Regions from separate parts of the Priestia sp. YIM B13491 genome, predicted to be linked through region 3. Evidence: riboswitches for the same ligand, from Rfam matches in the RefSeq annotation. Region 3 holds a riboswitch; each other region holds the start of a gene.
What was found. Region 3 has a riboswitch for cobalamin ahead of ACFX4E_RS21075 ((2Fe-2S) ferredoxin domain-containing protein). Riboswitches for the same ligand answer to the same signal wherever they lie in the genome.
Positions count from the first base shown of each region.

Region 1: linked by a shared signal. The riboswitch ahead of nikA (nickel ABC transporter substrate-binding protein) and the one ahead of ACFX4E_RS21075 ((2Fe-2S) ferredoxin domain-containing protein) in region 3 are both predicted to bind cobalamin.
Region 2: linked by a shared signal. The riboswitch ahead of ACFX4E_RS00075 (ribonucleoside-diphosphate reductase subunit alpha) and the one ahead of ACFX4E_RS21075 ((2Fe-2S) ferredoxin domain-containing protein) in region 3 are both predicted to bind cobalamin.
Region 4: linked by a shared signal. The riboswitch ahead of metE (5-methyltetrahydropteroyltriglutamate--homocysteine S-methyltransferase) and the one ahead of ACFX4E_RS21075 ((2Fe-2S) ferredoxin domain-containing protein) in region 3 are both predicted to bind cobalamin.

Region 1 covers NZ_JBHZOR010000009.1:101,849-106,054, reverse strand. Annotated here, with positions in the region: gene ftsZ (cell division protein FtsZ) at 353-1,357, shown strand; cobalamin riboswitch at 1,360-1,550, shown strand; gene nikA (nickel ABC transporter substrate-binding protein) at 1,694-3,235, shown strand; gene ACFX4E_RS23960 (GNAT family N-acetyltransferase) at 3,307-3,834, shown strand; gene ACFX4E_RS23955 (CitMHS family transporter) at 4,146-4,206, opposite strand, start outside.
Region 2 covers NZ_JBHZOR010000001.1:16,731-20,936, reverse strand. Annotated here, with positions in the region: gene ACFX4E_RS00080 (ribonucleotide-diphosphate reductase subunit beta) at 1-155, opposite strand, end outside; gene ACFX4E_RS00075 (ribonucleoside-diphosphate reductase subunit alpha) at 172-2,415, opposite strand; cobalamin riboswitch at 2,549-2,734, opposite strand; gene menC (o-succinylbenzoate synthase) at 3,014-4,117, opposite strand; gene ACFX4E_RS00065 (o-succinylbenzoate--CoA ligase) at 4,121-4,206, opposite strand, start outside.
Region 3 covers NZ_JBHZOR010000006.1:126,747-130,952, reverse strand. Annotated here, with positions in the region: gene ACFX4E_RS21085 (M42 family metallopeptidase) at 1-1,013, shown strand, start outside; gene ACFX4E_RS21080 (hypothetical protein) at 1,366-1,524, shown strand; cobalamin riboswitch at 1,672-1,850, shown strand; cobalamin riboswitch at 1,969-2,148, shown strand; gene ACFX4E_RS21075 ((2Fe-2S) ferredoxin domain-containing protein) at 2,251-2,631, shown strand; gene cobJ (precorrin-3B C(17)-methyltransferase) at 2,645-4,206, shown strand, end outside.
Region 4 covers NZ_JBHZOR010000003.1:653,037-657,242, reverse strand. Annotated here, with positions in the region: gene ACFX4E_RS14565 (metallophosphoesterase family protein) at 1-488, shown strand, start outside; gene ACFX4E_RS14560 (hypothetical protein) at 1,018-1,269, shown strand; SAM riboswitch class I at 1,349-1,459, shown strand; cobalamin riboswitch at 1,539-1,727, shown strand; gene metE (5-methyltetrahydropteroyltriglutamate--homocysteine S-methyltransferase) at 1,877-4,171, shown strand.

The DNA.
Region 1 (4,206 bases), on a different contig from region 3:
TATTATCTAGAGAAGCCCTTATTTCTAAGGGCTTTTTCTCATTTTGTCTCTAAAAATATTATTCTCTTAGTCACATCTTACTCAAAATTAAATACAGACATCTGTCAAATGAATGATACAATAAGCTTATATGCCGTTTTGAGTGGAAAAGCCATAAAAGAGTTCGGCGTACTAATTTTAGAACAACAATAAATTTACATAAAGATGTAAAGATTTAAAGGTTAAAAGAGAAATGTATAAAATCTGTAAAACAAAAGAACAGTTACGCGTTAAACATAGGAGTAAAAGGTTCTTCACGTGTTTTTTCGGATAAGAAGAGAAAGTAATTTTGATCATTGAGGAGGAACTTAGAATGTTTGGATTTGATGCAGATGTATCGCCACTAGTGCGAATTAAAGTAATTGGAGTCGGCGGTGGAGGAAATAACACCGTTAACCGTATGATTGAACATGGTGTACAAGGAGTAGAATTTATTGCCGTTAATACGGATGCTCAGGCGCTTAACTTATCTAAAGCAGATGTAAAAATGCAGATTGGTGCTGCATTAACGCGAGGATTAGGTGCAGGAGCTAATCCAGAAGTGGGAAGAGAAGCAGCCGAAGAAAGCAGAGAACAAATTCAAGAAGTACTGCAAGGCGCAGACATGGTATTCGTAACAGCTGGCATGGGTGGAGGAACCGGTACTGGAGCAGCTCCGGTTATTGCCCAAATTGCCCGTGAACTAAATGCTTTAACAATTGGAGTAGTCACTCGCCCGTTCAAGTTTGAAGGAAATAAACGTACGAAGCAAGCAGTAGGCGGTATTACTGCGATGAATGAATCGGTAGATACCCTTATTGTGATTCCAAACGACCGCTTGCTTGAAATTGTCGATAAAAAGACGCCTATGCTTGAAGCATTCCGTGAAGCAGATAATGTTCTTCGCCAAGGTATTCAAGGTATTTCAGATTTAATCGCTGTTCCGGGGCTGATTAACCTTGACTTTGCTGATGTAAAAACAATCATGTCTAATCAAGGATTTGCGCTTATGGGTATCGGACGAGCTTCTGGATCAGACCGGGCAATTGAAGCGGCGAAAAAAGCGATTTCTAGTCCGCTGCTAGATGCATCGATTGATGGAGCAAGAGGCGTGCTGTTGAACATTACGAGCGGCAGCAGCTTGAGTCTTTACGAAGTACAGGAAGCAGCAGATATTGTCACGTCTGCTTCTGATCAGGACTTAAATATGATTTTTGGGTCCGTGATTAATGAAGATTTAAAGGACGAAATGATGGTAACCGTTATTGCCACTGGATTTGATGATGAAGATGTTTCACCATCAGCTTCTACTTCTAGAGTTTCAAGAGCACGCTACTAAATTAAATAACCAGCTTTTATGGTGGCAATTGTTTTTCAATTGCCTTAAAAGGGAATCCGGTGCAAATCCGGAGCGGTCCCGCCACTGTAACAAGGAGCCTTATGTCAAAAAGCCACTGTCTATTTAGAGACGGGAAGGCGGTATAAGGCAATGACTTGAAGCCAGGAGACCTGCCATAAATCGCAGCACACAATAACCTACGAGGATAGGGAGGTGTTTTGGCAGAATCAAAAATAAGATAAACAAGGGATACGTTTATCTGAATTTGTATTGAAGACAAGCACTTCTTTTTAGAAGTGCTTTTTTTGTGTATTAAAATAGAAGGTGGAAAAATCAATGATAAATAATAAAAAACTCGTATCTATGATATTTCTTGTGTTACTTTGCCTCACTGCTTGTGCTCCTAATGAAGAGAGCATAAGTATAAAAGAAAAAAAGAAAACGGATAAAAGTGTGACGTTTTTATTTAATTTTACATCTGCAACGCTTGATCCTCATACGGATGATAATTATACAGCAGTTCGTGCGGGAGTAGGGGAGACGCTTGTTAAAATCAGCAATGATTTAAAAATAAAGCCCTGGCTTGCTGAAAAGTGGAAAACGGAAGATAACGGTCTTACGTGGACATTTACGATAAGAAAGAATATTACGTTTCAAAATGGTAAAGCGCTAGATGCAAATGCCGTTAAGTCTTCTCTTCAAAGAACGATAGATCAAAGTTATGCGATGAAAAACGCTTTAAATATTAAAGAAATGAAAGCGAACGGTCATGCGCTGACAATTACATTAAAAGAACCAATGCCTAAATTTCCTTCTGAGTTAGTACATCCAAACACAGCTATTATAGATGTTGATGTTTCTAATATAGCTAAGAAGCCTATTGGCACAGGTCCATTTCAAGTTTTGACTTTCGATCAAGGAAATCAAGTGAAGTTAGAAAGATATGAACATTATTGGAATGGGAAAGTAAAATTAAAAAATGCGATCTTTGCATTTAACGAAGATGCTAATGCGCGCGTTGCGGCTCTTCAGTCCGGAACAGCGGATATTATTTATCGCCCGCCTTTAGAAAGTTTGGGCACTTTACAAACAGATCCGTCTTTTAAGGTAAGTGGAGTACCCAGTGTGCGTACACATTTATTACTTTATAATCAAACCAATGACGCATTAAAAGACGAAAATGTAAGAAAAGCTATCGATACCTTACTGAACCGAAAAGAAATTGTCAGCAGCATCATGAACAATCAAGCGGCAGCAGCTCGAGGTCCATTTTTACCTCAATTTCCTTTTGCTGATAATAATGCTAATGAGCAAAGAGGTATGCCATCTGCTAAAAAATATTTAGAGAAAGCAGGCTATCAAATCAAAAATGACAAACCAATGAAAAATGGAAAGCCACTATCGCTCTCTCTTGTCACATACAGCTCTCTACCAGAACTTCCTTTGATTGCTCAGCTTATACAGTCTAATGCCAAAGAGTTAGGAATTACTATTAAGATTCATCTCGTTGAGGACAGCGATGAATATGTAATGGCAAAAGACGATTGGGATTTAGCACTGTACAGTCTTATCACTGCACCTAGAGGAGATGCAAGCTATTATTTAAGTACGAACTATTTGCCGGGCGGTGGTTTAAATGCCAGCCGGATTGATGACGATAAGCTAACAAAAATGATAGAACAGTTAAATTCAACAGTAGATGACGCAAAGCGAGATCAGTTAGCTAAGCAAGCAACCGCTTTGATTAATGAGGAAATGCTGACGTCATCGATTGTATATCCAAACATTGTTGTTGCTTATAATCAAAAAGTGAAAAACTGGACCACAAATCCAAGCGAGTATTATATGCTGACTCAGCATTTAGACGTAACGCCATAGTCAATATTGTGTTGTTCCTGTAGGAAAACGAGAAAGTATACAATGATAGATAAAAGGATGTGACAGTAAACGTGCAAGAAGTACAAACGTATCAAATTAAAGAAGTAAAAGAAAAGGATGCGGAAGTGATTCAGTTTGTCATGAATATGCGGAATGAGCTATTTCCTATGATGGAAAAAAATCAGCTTCCTGTGGATTTGCTTCATTTTAATAAATATTATGTTCAAGCGAAAGGCGCTGCTTTTTTTGCAGCTGTCACGGAAAATCAACAAGTAATTGGAACAATTGGTTTATACGCTTACGATGGAAGGTTTCATGCATTAAAAAAGCGATATGAACATAAAACTGCAGCCGAGATTGTAAAATGCTATGTCGATCCAGCATATCGGCGTCTAGGCATTGGACAGCAGCTGTTAAAGGCAGTGGAACAATTTGCTCAAAGTCATTTTTATGACACGTTGTATCTGCATACTCATCCTTTTTTACCGGGGGCTATTCCATTCTGGACTTCACAAGATTTTATCGAAAGGCTTGCTGAACAGGATGAGCCATGGAATACGCTGCACATGGACAGAAAAATACAACCGGTCGTAATGTAACGATATTATACAGTAATTACCATAGAATCTAGATAAGAGCTCATGCTATAATGAGCTTACTTACATTTATAGCCTGTAGGGCAAGTCCTTACAGAAAAGAACCACGTTTCGAATTGGCTGAAACGTGGTTTTTTTCTATGAAAAACAAATAACAAAATATTTTTAAAAATATATATGAAATCGCTTTCAAAATAATGAAATATATTATATAATTACTAGTGTTGTGTTGTACTTTGTTAGTGTTAAATCAATATCCTACATGTGTGAGCCGATTGCCTTATGGTAGTCGGCTTCCTTTTTTATGGTAGAGTCTAAAGGGAGATAGCATTCGTTAAAATGGCTGTAATTGTCATCACAATAGTTGTCCCAAAG
Region 2 (4,206 bases), on a different contig from region 3:
CAGAAGTTAGCTAGCATACGCTTGTATTTAGGGAACGCCCATGAAAATCGGACGTCATCCCAGTTTAGAATATTTGAGCTCTTGCCGTTGATGATTCCTGTCGAACGGTTCGGAGCTGTTTCGTTCATTAATTCTCGTTTTAACATGCTTGTCATCAATTATTCACTCCTTTTAACTATGACAGCTTTCACATTCTTCAATGACTTCACTTGATGTTGAACGTACGTAGTAGGTCGTTTTTAACTTTTCTTTCCATGCCGTCATATGAAGATCCAGCAGCTCTTTTGCTCGGATATCATTTTGCACATATAAGTTGAATGAAATGGATTGATCAATATGGCGCTGGCGCTTGGCGTTTTGCTTAATGCTCCAGTGCTGATCAATTAAATAAACGGACTTATAATACCAGTTTGTTGCTGGTGATAAATCCGGTGCCGTCACCGGGATTTTATAGTTTTTCTTTTCCTCTGAATAAAACTTACGGAAAATCGGATCAATACTTGCAGTAGAACCCGCGATAATAGATGTTGATGAATTAGGTGCTACAGCCATTAAGTAGCCATTTCTTATCCCATTGTTTTGAACTTCGTTACGCAGTTCACTCCACGCTTCGCTTGTGTATTTACGTGTTTCAAAATAAGCGCCTGACTCAAAATCTGAGCCTTTAAATAATGGATATGCACCTTTTTCTTTAGCTAAGTTCATGCTTGCCTGTACGGTTAAGTAAGCGATTTGCTCATACAATTCATCGCAATATGCTACCGCTTCATCTGTTTCCCATGCTATTTTCTTTAAGGCAAGCAAATGGTTCCAACCAAATGTGCCAAGCCCTACTGCGCGGTACTTTTGGTTTGTTAGTTTTGCTTGAAGTACCGGCAAATCATTTAACTCAATAACGTTATCAAGCATGCGTACTTGAATTGGAATTAAACGTTCAAGCACATCTTCAGTTACGGCTCTCGCTAAGTTGATAGAAGAAAGATTACATACAACAAAATCGCCCGGATTCTTTGTAATAATAATTTTTCCGTCTTCCGTAATTTCCTCTGTTACGACCGTTGTGCTTTGGTTTTGCGTAATTTCTGTACATAAGTTGCTGCAGTAGATCATGCCCTCGTGGCGGTTTTGATTAGCTCGGTTAACCGTATCACGATAGAACATATAAGGCGTCCCCGTTTCAAGCTGCGAAAGCATAATGCGCTTGAAGATTTCAATAGCAGGTACTGTCTCTCTTGAAAGCTGTTCATTATTTACACACTCAGCGTAACGAGTGCGGAACGAACCGCTGCCTTCTTCTTCATCATAAAAATCTTCTAACGAGTAGCCCATCAGCGTACGAACTTCGTGAGGATCGAATAAGTGCCAGTCTTCACGTGCTTCTACTTTTTCCATAAACAAATCTGGCAAACATACGCCAGTGAATAAATCATGCGTGCGCTGGCGTTCGTCACCATTGTTCAACCGCGCGTCTAAGAATGAAAAGATGTCTTTATGCCATACGTCTAAATATACGGCAATAGCCCCTTGTCGTTGACCTAGCTGATCGACACTTACAGCCGTATTATTTAGCTGTTTCATCCATGGAATTGTTCCTGATGATACGCCTTTAAAACCTTTTATATCACTTCCTCGGCTTCTAATATGACCGAGGTAGACACCAATTCCGCCTCCATTTTTACTAAGCGTGGCCAAATCTGTATTGCTATCATAAATACCGCGTAAGCTGTCATCAATCGTATCAATAAAGCAGCTAGATAGCTGTCCGTAGCTCTTTCCTGCGTTTGAAAGCGTTGGTGTGGCAACCGTCATATATAGACTAGAAAGCGCCCAGTACGCTTCTTTTACTAATGCTGTTCGATTTTCTTTCTTTTCTTGAGACATCAGCGTCATAGCAATGATAAGAAAACGTTCTTGCGGTAATTCGTATACGCGCTTATCATGTGATGTCGCTAAATAGCGATCTGCTAATGTCAACAATCCAATGTATGTAAATAAACGATCGCGTTCAGGAATAATGACTGAAGCAATTTCATTAATTTCTTCTTCTGTATATGTTTTTAATAGCTGTTTATTATAAATGCCGATTTTTGTTAGTTCTTGAATAAGCTGATAAAACGAACCGTACTTCTCTTTTTTATCATAACCTCGGTTGTCCGCTGCTTTTCGATATAGTTCGTTTAAGTAGACGTCTGCCGCTACGTACGTCCAATCTGGTTCTTCCATTGAAATACGCTCTAAGGCTGCTAAAATTAGGACGTTTGCAACCTTTTCGTCCGTCATATTTTCCTTTACTGTAACAGTTTGAATAACCTTTTCCTCATACAAAGAAAAATCAAGCTGCGTAAATTCATTTTTTAAACGTTCAATATATGCAGTTAATTCATGTAGAATTGTAGGCTTTAATGTATTCACCATAAATATGGCTCCTCTCTTCACTTCAAAATAAAAAATCGCTCACCGTACCTCGGTGAGCGAATAGAACGAAGATAGAAGAAGACACTAAGTCTTTTCTCAATCCTCGCTCTACCCTCTCACCTCCCGAAGAAGATAAAACGACATAAAAAAGGCAGGTCTCCTGACTTATGCTTCTTTTTACTTTAAGGCCTTCCCATGATGTTTACTCACAGTGGATCTCCTTATTTCATCAGCATTCACAGTTGCGGGGACAGCTTTGGATTTTCACCAAATTCCCTTTTAAGTCTTTTTATCAGACACCTTTTTCACTGGAAAACACAAAATATAGTATTTTATTATCGATTTCAAAACAACATATTGTGTTATGTTATAAACACATTATATAGGACAACTTAGAAAACTATCAACCTATTTTCAAAAATAATTTTGTTTTTTACGATAAAACTCTTCGACTTTTTTCATCAAACTATTCCATCATAACATGTTTTGACACGCTTGATAGAACAATGTGCTCTTTTTAAAAAATTTGTCCTATTTTTCTACTAAACATTGACAACCTCAATAAAAAAAACCGTTTTACATAAAAAACGGTTTTTAATTATTGGTATTCTTTTTCAAATGCTGTGATTGTTTTGATAAAGTTTTTATCGATATCGTATCCTATCCCCGGTTTTCCCTTCACCTTTATTACTCCAGCTTCTACCTCTACTTCGGGCTTAATAATATCTTTTTCCCAATAGCGAGATGACGCAGAAATATCACCTGGTATCGTGAAAGAAGGCAATGTCGCAAGGGCGATGTTATGAGCTCTTGAAATCCCGGCTTCTAACATTCCGCCAACCCAAAGTCTTACACCATACTGGGCGCACAAATCATGAATTTGCTTTGCTACGGACATTCCGCCAACTCGACCGATTTTCACATTGATAATCTTACAGCTTCTTTGTTCAATTGCATGACGTGCATCTTCATAGCTCACAATACTTTCATCTAAGCAAATTGGCGTCTGCATTTGCTTTTGTAACAATCGATGATCAAGGATATCATCAGAACTTAACGGCTGTTCGATCATCATTAAATTCAATTCATCTAGTTTCTTCAATGAATCACTATCGCTTAACGTATAGGCTGAATTGGCATCAGCCATAAGAGGAATGCTTGGAAATTCATCTCGAATTTGTTTCAGTAGCTCATAGTCAGCACCCGGCTTAATTTTCACTTTAAAGCGCTTATAGCCATCTTTCATGTAAGTCTTTATTTGTTCTTTCATTATGGAAATATCATTTAAGCCAACTACCACTCCAGCTTCTACAGCAGACCTTACTCCTCCAATTACTTCAGATAACGGTTTGTTCTGCCGCTTTGCATACAAATCCCATACAGCACAGTCTAAAGCTGCTTTAGCCATGTTATTTCGCTTTAGAGGTTTGAATAACTTTTGAACATCCTCTGGTTTTTGAAGCTGCTGATGAAGAAGCGAGGGAATTAAAAAATCGTCTAACATATGAAAACACGTCTGAATCGTTTCTTCCGTATACCAAGGAGATGAAAAAGCAACTACTTCTCCCCACCCTGTAAATCCTTGTTCATCTTCTACTTCAAGCAAAATCAATTCTCGATCCTGCACTGTACCATAGCTTGTTGAAAAAGGAGAAAGAAGCTTCATGTCAATTTTATAAAGATGTACTTTTTTTATAATCATCGATTAGCTCCCTTTCTGTATGAACGATGATAGCTTCCGGCGTATGATTTTATTAGAAGCCGTTCGCGGCAGCTCCTCTACTCGAACGA
Region 3 (4,206 bases):
AAAAGCTTGTTTCGATTCCCAGTCCTTCTGGAAATACAGAAAAGGTAATTTCATTTGTCGAAGACTATGTAAAAGAGCTAAATATTCAAACGTATCGCAATCGAAAAGGGGGCTTAGTCGCTACTATTCCCGGTAAAGATACAGATCACCACCGCATGCTGACGGCTCATGTCGATACATTAGGTGCTATGGTAAAAGAAATCAAACCGAGTGGACGTCTGAAAATCGACCTGATTGGAGGGTTTCGCTACAATTCTATTGAAGGAGAATATTGTGAAATTGAAACTTCATCAGGAGAAGTATTTAAAGGAACCATCCTTATGCATCAAACATCTGTTCATGTGTATAAAGATGCAGGGAAAGCTGAGCGGAATCAAGAAAATATAGAAATTCGATTGGATGAAAAAGTACATAGCGCAGAAGATGTTCGCAGTCTTGGAATTGAAGTCGGCGACTTTGTTTCGTTTGATCCTCGTGTAGAAATAACAAAAAGCGGTTTTATTAAATCTCGTCATCTCGATGATAAAGCAAGCGTAGCTTTATTGCTTCAGCTCATGAAAATAATTCAAGAAGAACAGATCGAACTGCCATACACTACGCATTTTCTCATTTCAAATAATGAAGAAATTGGATACGGAGGAAATTCGAACATTACGCCTCAAACAGTAGAATACTTAGCGGTTGATATGGGTGCTATGGGAGATGGACAATCTACTGATGAATACACCGTGTCTATTTGTGTAAAAGATTCAAGCGGCCCATATCATTACGGTTTGAGAAAGCATTTAGTGGAGCTAGCTAAGCAGCATGATATTCAGTACAAATTAGATATTTATCCGTTTTACGGATCAGATGCTTCTGCTGCTATTCGTGCCGGACACGATATCGTACACGGCTTGATTGGTCCAGGAATTGATTCTTCTCATGCGTTTGAGAGAACGCATCAAGATTCATTGAATCATACGTATAAGCTTCTCTATTACTATGTTCAGTCGAACATGATTCTGCTTTAAGAAAGGGATATTTAATTAGTGTATTTTTATGCAAAGGAAAGAACAGAACGGGATTGTGATGTCTGTTCTTTCCTTTCTTAAAAAAGAAGCCGGCTGTCTGGCTTCTTTTTTTTTATAAATACTATATATTTTTTTACTGGTGAATCAACAGTTGGTTAAAAAAGCACCTTTTTAAAAAGGTACAATACTGCTTAAACCTTTTGTACATTTTGTTCATTTACAGAAGTTAAAATGTTTTTAAATTTTTAAAAGTTTCTTGTGACAAGTTTTGTAGAATGGGTTTTCAAAAGGAAATGGTTTCGTCATAATGTGGATATAGCGATCACTACAATAATCGGAGGCGAATCTTTTCATGTGGGTACTGACGGTATATGCTGGAAAAGAAATGAAAATGTTTGAATTTGAAACTGAAAAGCAGGCGAGAGAAGCTTTTGCCAAAACAAATGGCTGTAAAGTTCTTTCAGAAGTCGTGTATTATAATGATCCTCATTTAACATTGGTAGCTATATAAGTAGAAAAACAAGAGCTGATTTTTTGCTCTTGTTTTTTTATGGCTCTTTATATCCTATAAAAAGAATAGAGTTGAAATAAAAAAAAATGTACGCTATGATATGGTAGTTACTTCTATTATTCTGATAGTTTAAAAGGTTCATATATATCAAACAGCAACAGTAAAGATGCCAAGAAGGCTTAATAGGGAAACTGGTGAAAGACCAGTACTGCCCCCGCAACTGTAAGTGTGGACGAACGAGTATAACCACTGTGGAAAAATCACGGGAAGGTTCTCAAGTAGAATGATACACAAGTCAGGAGACCTGTCTTTATTGTGAAGTTTCTATTTCTCCGGGGAGCGGGAAGGGAAACGTTGGCTTAAAGTGGCATTCGTGTACACTCTTATTCTGACGTTTTACCCGCTCGCATATTAGCGAAGCGGGTTTTTCTCGTATCGCAAAACTACATATCGTGCAAAAAAGGTGCGCAATGTCCACATTGCGTTAAATGGGAAGTCTGGTGTGAAGCCAGCGCGGTACCCGCCACTGTGAAGATGAGCTGATTGCATATGCCACTGTATTCGGGAAGGCGCAATCAAGTGATGAATCGAAGTCAGGAAACCAGCCTTTTTCTAATGCGAAGCTTACCCTACGGGATATAGGTGGAAGTGCAAAAACTTAGTTTGAATTTTTCTGCGCCTCTATCATTGATAGAGGCGCTTTTTTTAGTAAAGGAGCGAATGAGTGTGACGACGTGGAACTTAAATGGAACAAAACATCACGTATTGATTTGTAATGGAAGCAGCTGTATGAGAAAAGGTGGAGAAGAAGCCACGCAAGCTATTCGAAATAAAGTGACAGAACTGGATTTGGATGAAACGGTTCATACAACGCGTACACGTTGTAACGGACGATGCAAAGATGCTCCTGTAGCTATCGTCTATCCTTCAGGAGATTGGTACAAGCAGGTCACTGAAACCGTGGCTCATCGGATTGTCGAAGAACATTTAGCAGGAGGCTGCAGTATAAAGGAATCGCTTATTTATGAATATGATCAAAATGGTTTCGTTTCTCCGGAAAACAGTGACTCCATAGAAGGAATTGACAAAGTAAAAAGTAACGCATAAAGGAGGAGCTAGCATGAAAGGTAAACTTTTAGTTATTGGATTTGGGCCGGGAAGCTTTGAACATATTACACAGCGAGCAAGAGAAGCCATTCAAGAAAGTGATATGATCATCGGTTACAAAACCTATGTGGAATTAATTCAAGGACTGTTAACGAATCAGCAAATTATTAGTACGGGAATGACCGAAGAAGTAAGCCGTGCACAGGAAGCTGTAAAGCAAGCTGAAGCAGGAAAAACCGTAGCTGTCATTTCGAGCGGAGATGCGGGAGTATACGGAATGGCAGGCCTTGTGTATGAAGTGTTGATTGAAAAAGGCTGGAAAAAAGAAACGGGCGTAGAGCTGGAAGTAATTCCTGGCATTTCGGCTATCAATTCATGCGCATCTCTCCTTGGAGCGCCCGTGATGCACGATGCTTGTACAATTAGTTTAAGTGACCACCTTACGCCTTGGGAGCTAATCGAAAAAAGAATTGAAGCAGCTGCACAAGCAGATTTTGTAGTGGCTTTTTACAACCCAAAGAGCGGAAGACGAACAAGACAAATTGTTGAAGCGCAAAGAATTCTATTAAAGTATCGTTCCCCTGATACGCCTGTTGGTCTTGTGAAAAGCGCTTATCGTGACCGTGAAGAAGTCGTAATGACCAACTTAAAAGACATGTTAAATCATGAAATTGGCATGCTGACTACCGTTGTTGTCGGAAATTCATCTACGTTCTTTTACGACGATTTAATGATTACACCGCGCGGATATCAGCGAAAATATACCCTCAACCAAACGGAGCAGCCGCTAAGACCGCATCAGCGACTTCGAAAAGAAGCAGAACCATGGGCTCTCGATCAAGAAGAGACTGTAAAGCAAACAGCTTCGACTATTGAAGCAATTCAGACCAAAACAGAAGAAACAGCAACTTCACGAGCTCTTGCAGAAGAAGCGCTTCAAGCAATTTTAGGTGAACCTACTTCTGCGGTCGTACGTCAGCCAGTACAGTCTATTTTCGAAGTGGCGGTTAGTCCAGGACTTGCCAATAAGAAATTCACGCCTGTTCAAATGACAACACTAGCAGAAGTTGTTGGTGAAAAAGGTACGATGGAGTATACACCTGACCATCAAATCAAACTGCAAATCCCAACGGCTCAGCCAGATGTGATTATTAAAAAGCTCCAAGCAGCTTCCTTTTTACTATCTCCGGTCGGAGATGTGTTCACAATTAAAGCGTGTGATTTTTGTGACGGAGAAAAAAGCGATGCTATTCCACATACGGAAGAATTACAAAAACGCCTCGGGGGAATGGACATGCCAAAAGAGCTGAAGCTTGGTATTAATGGATGCGGTATGGCTTGCTATGGCGCTGTTCAAGAAGATATCGGCATTGTCTATAGAAAAGGTGCGTTTGATTTATTTTTAGGAGCTAAAACGGTTGGACGCAATGCGCATTCAGGTCAAATTGTGGCGGAAGGTATAGCGCCTGACGACATTGTTGAAATAGTGGAGAACATTGTCCATGAATATAAAGAAAAAGGTCATCCTAATGAGCGGTTTCATAAATTCTTTAAGCGTGTGAAGAACGTTTATGG
Region 4 (4,206 bases), on a different contig from region 3:
CTGTCTTCAACTTCCGATGCATCGCACTAAATAATATTATCAGTCCCAAGAATAAAATATATGGATTTACAGATAGAGAGCTGAATTATTTAGAGCAGCAGCTGGAGGATGCTCCTCGTAATACCGTTTTAGCTATGCATGCCCAGCCAAATATTGGCCGGTGGACAAACCTTGAAGGGTTTCCTGTAACGACTACTCAAAGTCAAGAATTTTTTGATTTAATTCAAGAACACCGCGTGAAAAAAGTGTTAGTCAGCCACGTGCATGCGTATGACGAGCAGTTTATTAGAAAAAACAGAAACGGGTCGTTTACGCTTGGAAGAGGCACTGATTTTGTATTGTCAGGAGGCGCCGGTGCCCCCCTTGATTTTGAGCCGCCTTTAATTTTAAACAATTATAATTTTACGGAGTTTTTTGTAAGCAGGTACGACATTTTAGGACCTCTTCTTTGGAAGGATTTTGGACGACCTCGAAGAAATTGTTTGTAAAAACAAGAAAGTAGAAAGCTAGGTTCAAAAAAAGAGGCTGGAACAAAAGGGTTTTAGACGAAGTGAAACGAATCATCGATCAAGATGTGTGATTAGTGGTTCGTTTTTTGGTTAGGGTAAACGTAGGTTTCATGTGTATAGGTCTTTCTAGCAGGTGATTGGAGGACAAGACGAAGACTCCCGCAAAAATCGAAATCTCGTACGGAAATCAACTGCGTTGTCACAAGGGATTCAGCTCATGTATCCCATTTGCCTTTAGATTGAATTCATTTCGTTATGTCTCAACCTCTTTTGGAAAAATGTGCATAACTCTTAACGAAACCTTGTAGCAGAAGGCTAAGTCAAACGTTATAATAGATAATGAATGATGATATATTCTCTATATTTGTCATATATTTGTATTACATATGTAATTAAAGAAAAACATTCACTTGATATACTGTTTAATGACTTAACTTTATCTTAACATTTACAGTGAAATGCCTGCTTATAGAGGCTTAGAACATACACAGCAAATGGAGGAGCAATCATGGCAAACGAAAAGATGCAAGAAGGACTTGATCGTTTTATCAAGGAAGATTTAAATGACCTTTTAGGTAGACTGTTCCCCTTAATGGACCGGGAGTGTGCCGAAGAAAAAAGAAAGCTTATCGAAACAGCGGTAGAGTATATCTATTCGTCAGGATATCACCAGGGAGCAAAAGATTTAATTGAAACACATCGAAAAGATGATTACAAATTGTTAAGGCAAAAATTAGCGTCAGCACCTCCTGAAAACTGATTTTTTAAAAATTTTTTTGACAACATAAATCTAAGGTGTTAAAATGACTCTACATTCAAAATATTATAAACAATTAAAACTCTTATTGAGAGAGGCGGAGGGACTGGCCCTGTGAAGCCCGGCAACCATTTAACATTCTTGTTGAAAAGGTGCTACATCCTGCAAAGCGTACAGCTTTGAAAGATAAGAGAGGATTTCATAGATACTATGCCTCTCTATTCGTGATAGAGAGGCTTTTTATTTTATGTGAATATGTTTTGAATGAACAATTTTATAAAAATGCATCAGGTGCTGTGTAACGAATGTACGCAGCTTAAAAGGGAAGACCGGTGAAAAGCCGGCGCGGTCCCGCCACTGTAATGGGGAGCAACTTATTAACCACTGTTTCATGTTGAAATGGGAAGGGATAAGAAGCGATGAACCTAAGTCAGGAGACCTGCCTGTTGTATGCACTTAAGCTCTACGGGATATAGAGAGGAGTGAGGAATACGTGTTGAGAAAAACAGGCTATCTCAACTTTAGTTAAGTATGCGTATCATCTCTCTTTTCATTTCGAAAAGAGAGATTTTTTAGTTTACCGATAAAAAATATACAGGGAGTGGAAAAAATGAGCAGTGTAAAAAGTTCAAACTTAGGTTATCCAAGAATTGGTGAAAAACGAGAATGGAAAAAAGCGCTTGAGCAGTTTTGGGCAGGAAAACTAGAGAAAGATATCTTTCTGCAGGAAATTGAATCTCTTCGTCTAGGGCATCTGAAAAAACAGCGTGATGCAGAAATTGAATTGATTCCAGTCGGCGATTTCAGTTTATACGATCACGTGCTAGATACAGCGACTATGTTTGGTCTAGTGCCAAAGCGCTTTGATTATGACGGAGGACCGGTATCGCTTGAAACGTATTTTGACATCGCCCGAGGAACAAAAGGTGCGGTAGCCTCTACGATGACAAAATGGTTTAACACAAATTATCACTACATCGTACCAGAGCTTGAGGAATGTACGCCGTCTCTTGTAGAAAATCGCCCGCTTCAGTTTTACAAAGAAGCAAAACAGAAGCTGAATATTGAAGGCAAGCCCGTGATTTTAGGTCCAGTAACATTTGTGAAACTGTCAAAAGGATATAAAAAAAATGAGTTTAAAGAAATAGTTGAACAATTTGTTCCTCTGTATGCGACTATTTTAGCTGAGCTTCAGGCAGAAGGAGTAGAGTGGGTACAGATAGATGAGCCGATTTTATCTACAACGCTATCAAAAGAAGACCTGGCACTTTACACAGAAGTCTATCAAACTTTGAAGGAAGCGGCACCGAATGTAAAAATCATTTTGCAAACGTATTTTGACAGCGTTGATCACTACAAAGAAGTTGTGTCTCTTCCTGTTGAAGGAATCGGTTTAGACTTTGTGCATGACCGAGGCGAAAATCTCACGGCTCTTAATAAATATGGTTTTCCGAGTGATAAAGTGCTGGCAGCAGGAGTGATTGACGGACGAAACATTTGGCGTGAAAATTTGGACGAGCAGCTTTTAACGATCAGTGAAATTGAAGAAGCCGTATCAAAAGATCGTTTGATCCTGCAGCCTTCATCAAGTCTACTACATGTTCCTGTCACGGTGAAAAATGAAGAGACGATTGATCCAGTATTGAAAAATGCGCTCTCTTTTGCAGATGAAAAGCTGAAGGAAATTACGCTGTTAACAAAAGCGGCGCAGCAAGGAAAAGAAGCAATAGAAGAAGGAATAAGCGTAAGCAAGCAGGCAATTCAAGCATTAAATGGATCATCTTTTCGAAATCATCAAGACGTGCAAAAAGAGCTGAAGCAGCTGCACAGCTATAAAGCAGAGCGACAAGCGCCGTTTGACGTGCGTCAGCGCGTTCAGCAAGAAGCGTTTCAACTGCCGCTTCTTCCAACGACAACGATTGGAAGCTTTCCGCAAACAAAAGAAGTGCGAAAAGAGCGTCTAAAATGGCGTAAAGGCGAGTTAAGCGATGAAGCATATGAAGCGTACATTAACGAGGAAATAAAAAAATGGATTGAAATTCAAGAAGACATCGGCTTAGATGTCCTTGTGCACGGAGAGTTTGAGCGTACGGATATGGTCGAATACTTCGGTGAGAAATTAGGAGGCTTTCAGTTTACGAAGTTTGGCTGGGTGCAATCTTACGGTTCTCGCTGCGTGAAGCCGCCGCTTATTTACGGAGATGTATCGTATGAGCAGGCGATGACGATCAAAGAAACGGTCTACGCACAGTCTCTAACCAATAAGCCGGTTAAAGGAATGCTGACGGGTCCGATTACGATTTTAAACTGGTCGTTTGTGCGTGATGATATCCCGCGCTACGACGTGGCAAATCAAATTGCGCTTGCTCTTAGAAAAGAAGTAGAAGCACTTGAAAGTCAGGGCATTTCAATGATTCAAGTAGATGAACCGGCGCTGCGTGAAGGATTGCCGTTAAAACGAGAAAACTGGAACAGTTACTTAAATGCTGCGGTGTATGCATTTAAACTAGCGACGGTATCGGTGCAAAACGAGACGCAAATTCACACGCATATGTGCTATTCGGAATTCGAAGAAATTATTGATGCGATTAAAGCGCTGGATGCCGACGTGATTTCTATTGAAACATCTAAAAGCCACGGCGAATTAATTTATGCGTTTGAAAAACATACGTATAATCAAGGAATTGGACTTGGCGTATATGATATCCACAGCCCGCGTGTACCGAAGCTTGAAGAGCTTCAGCGAAACATTGACCGTGCTCTAAAGGTGCTTGATCCTGCATTATTTTGGATTAATCCCGACTGCGGCCTTAAAACAAGAGGAATCAGCGAGACGGTTGAAGCTTTAAAAGTGATGGTTGAGTCTGCAAAACAAACCAGAAAAAATTTATTACAAAACGTTTAATAATAAGAAATTAAAGGACAAGCAGTGTAACCGCT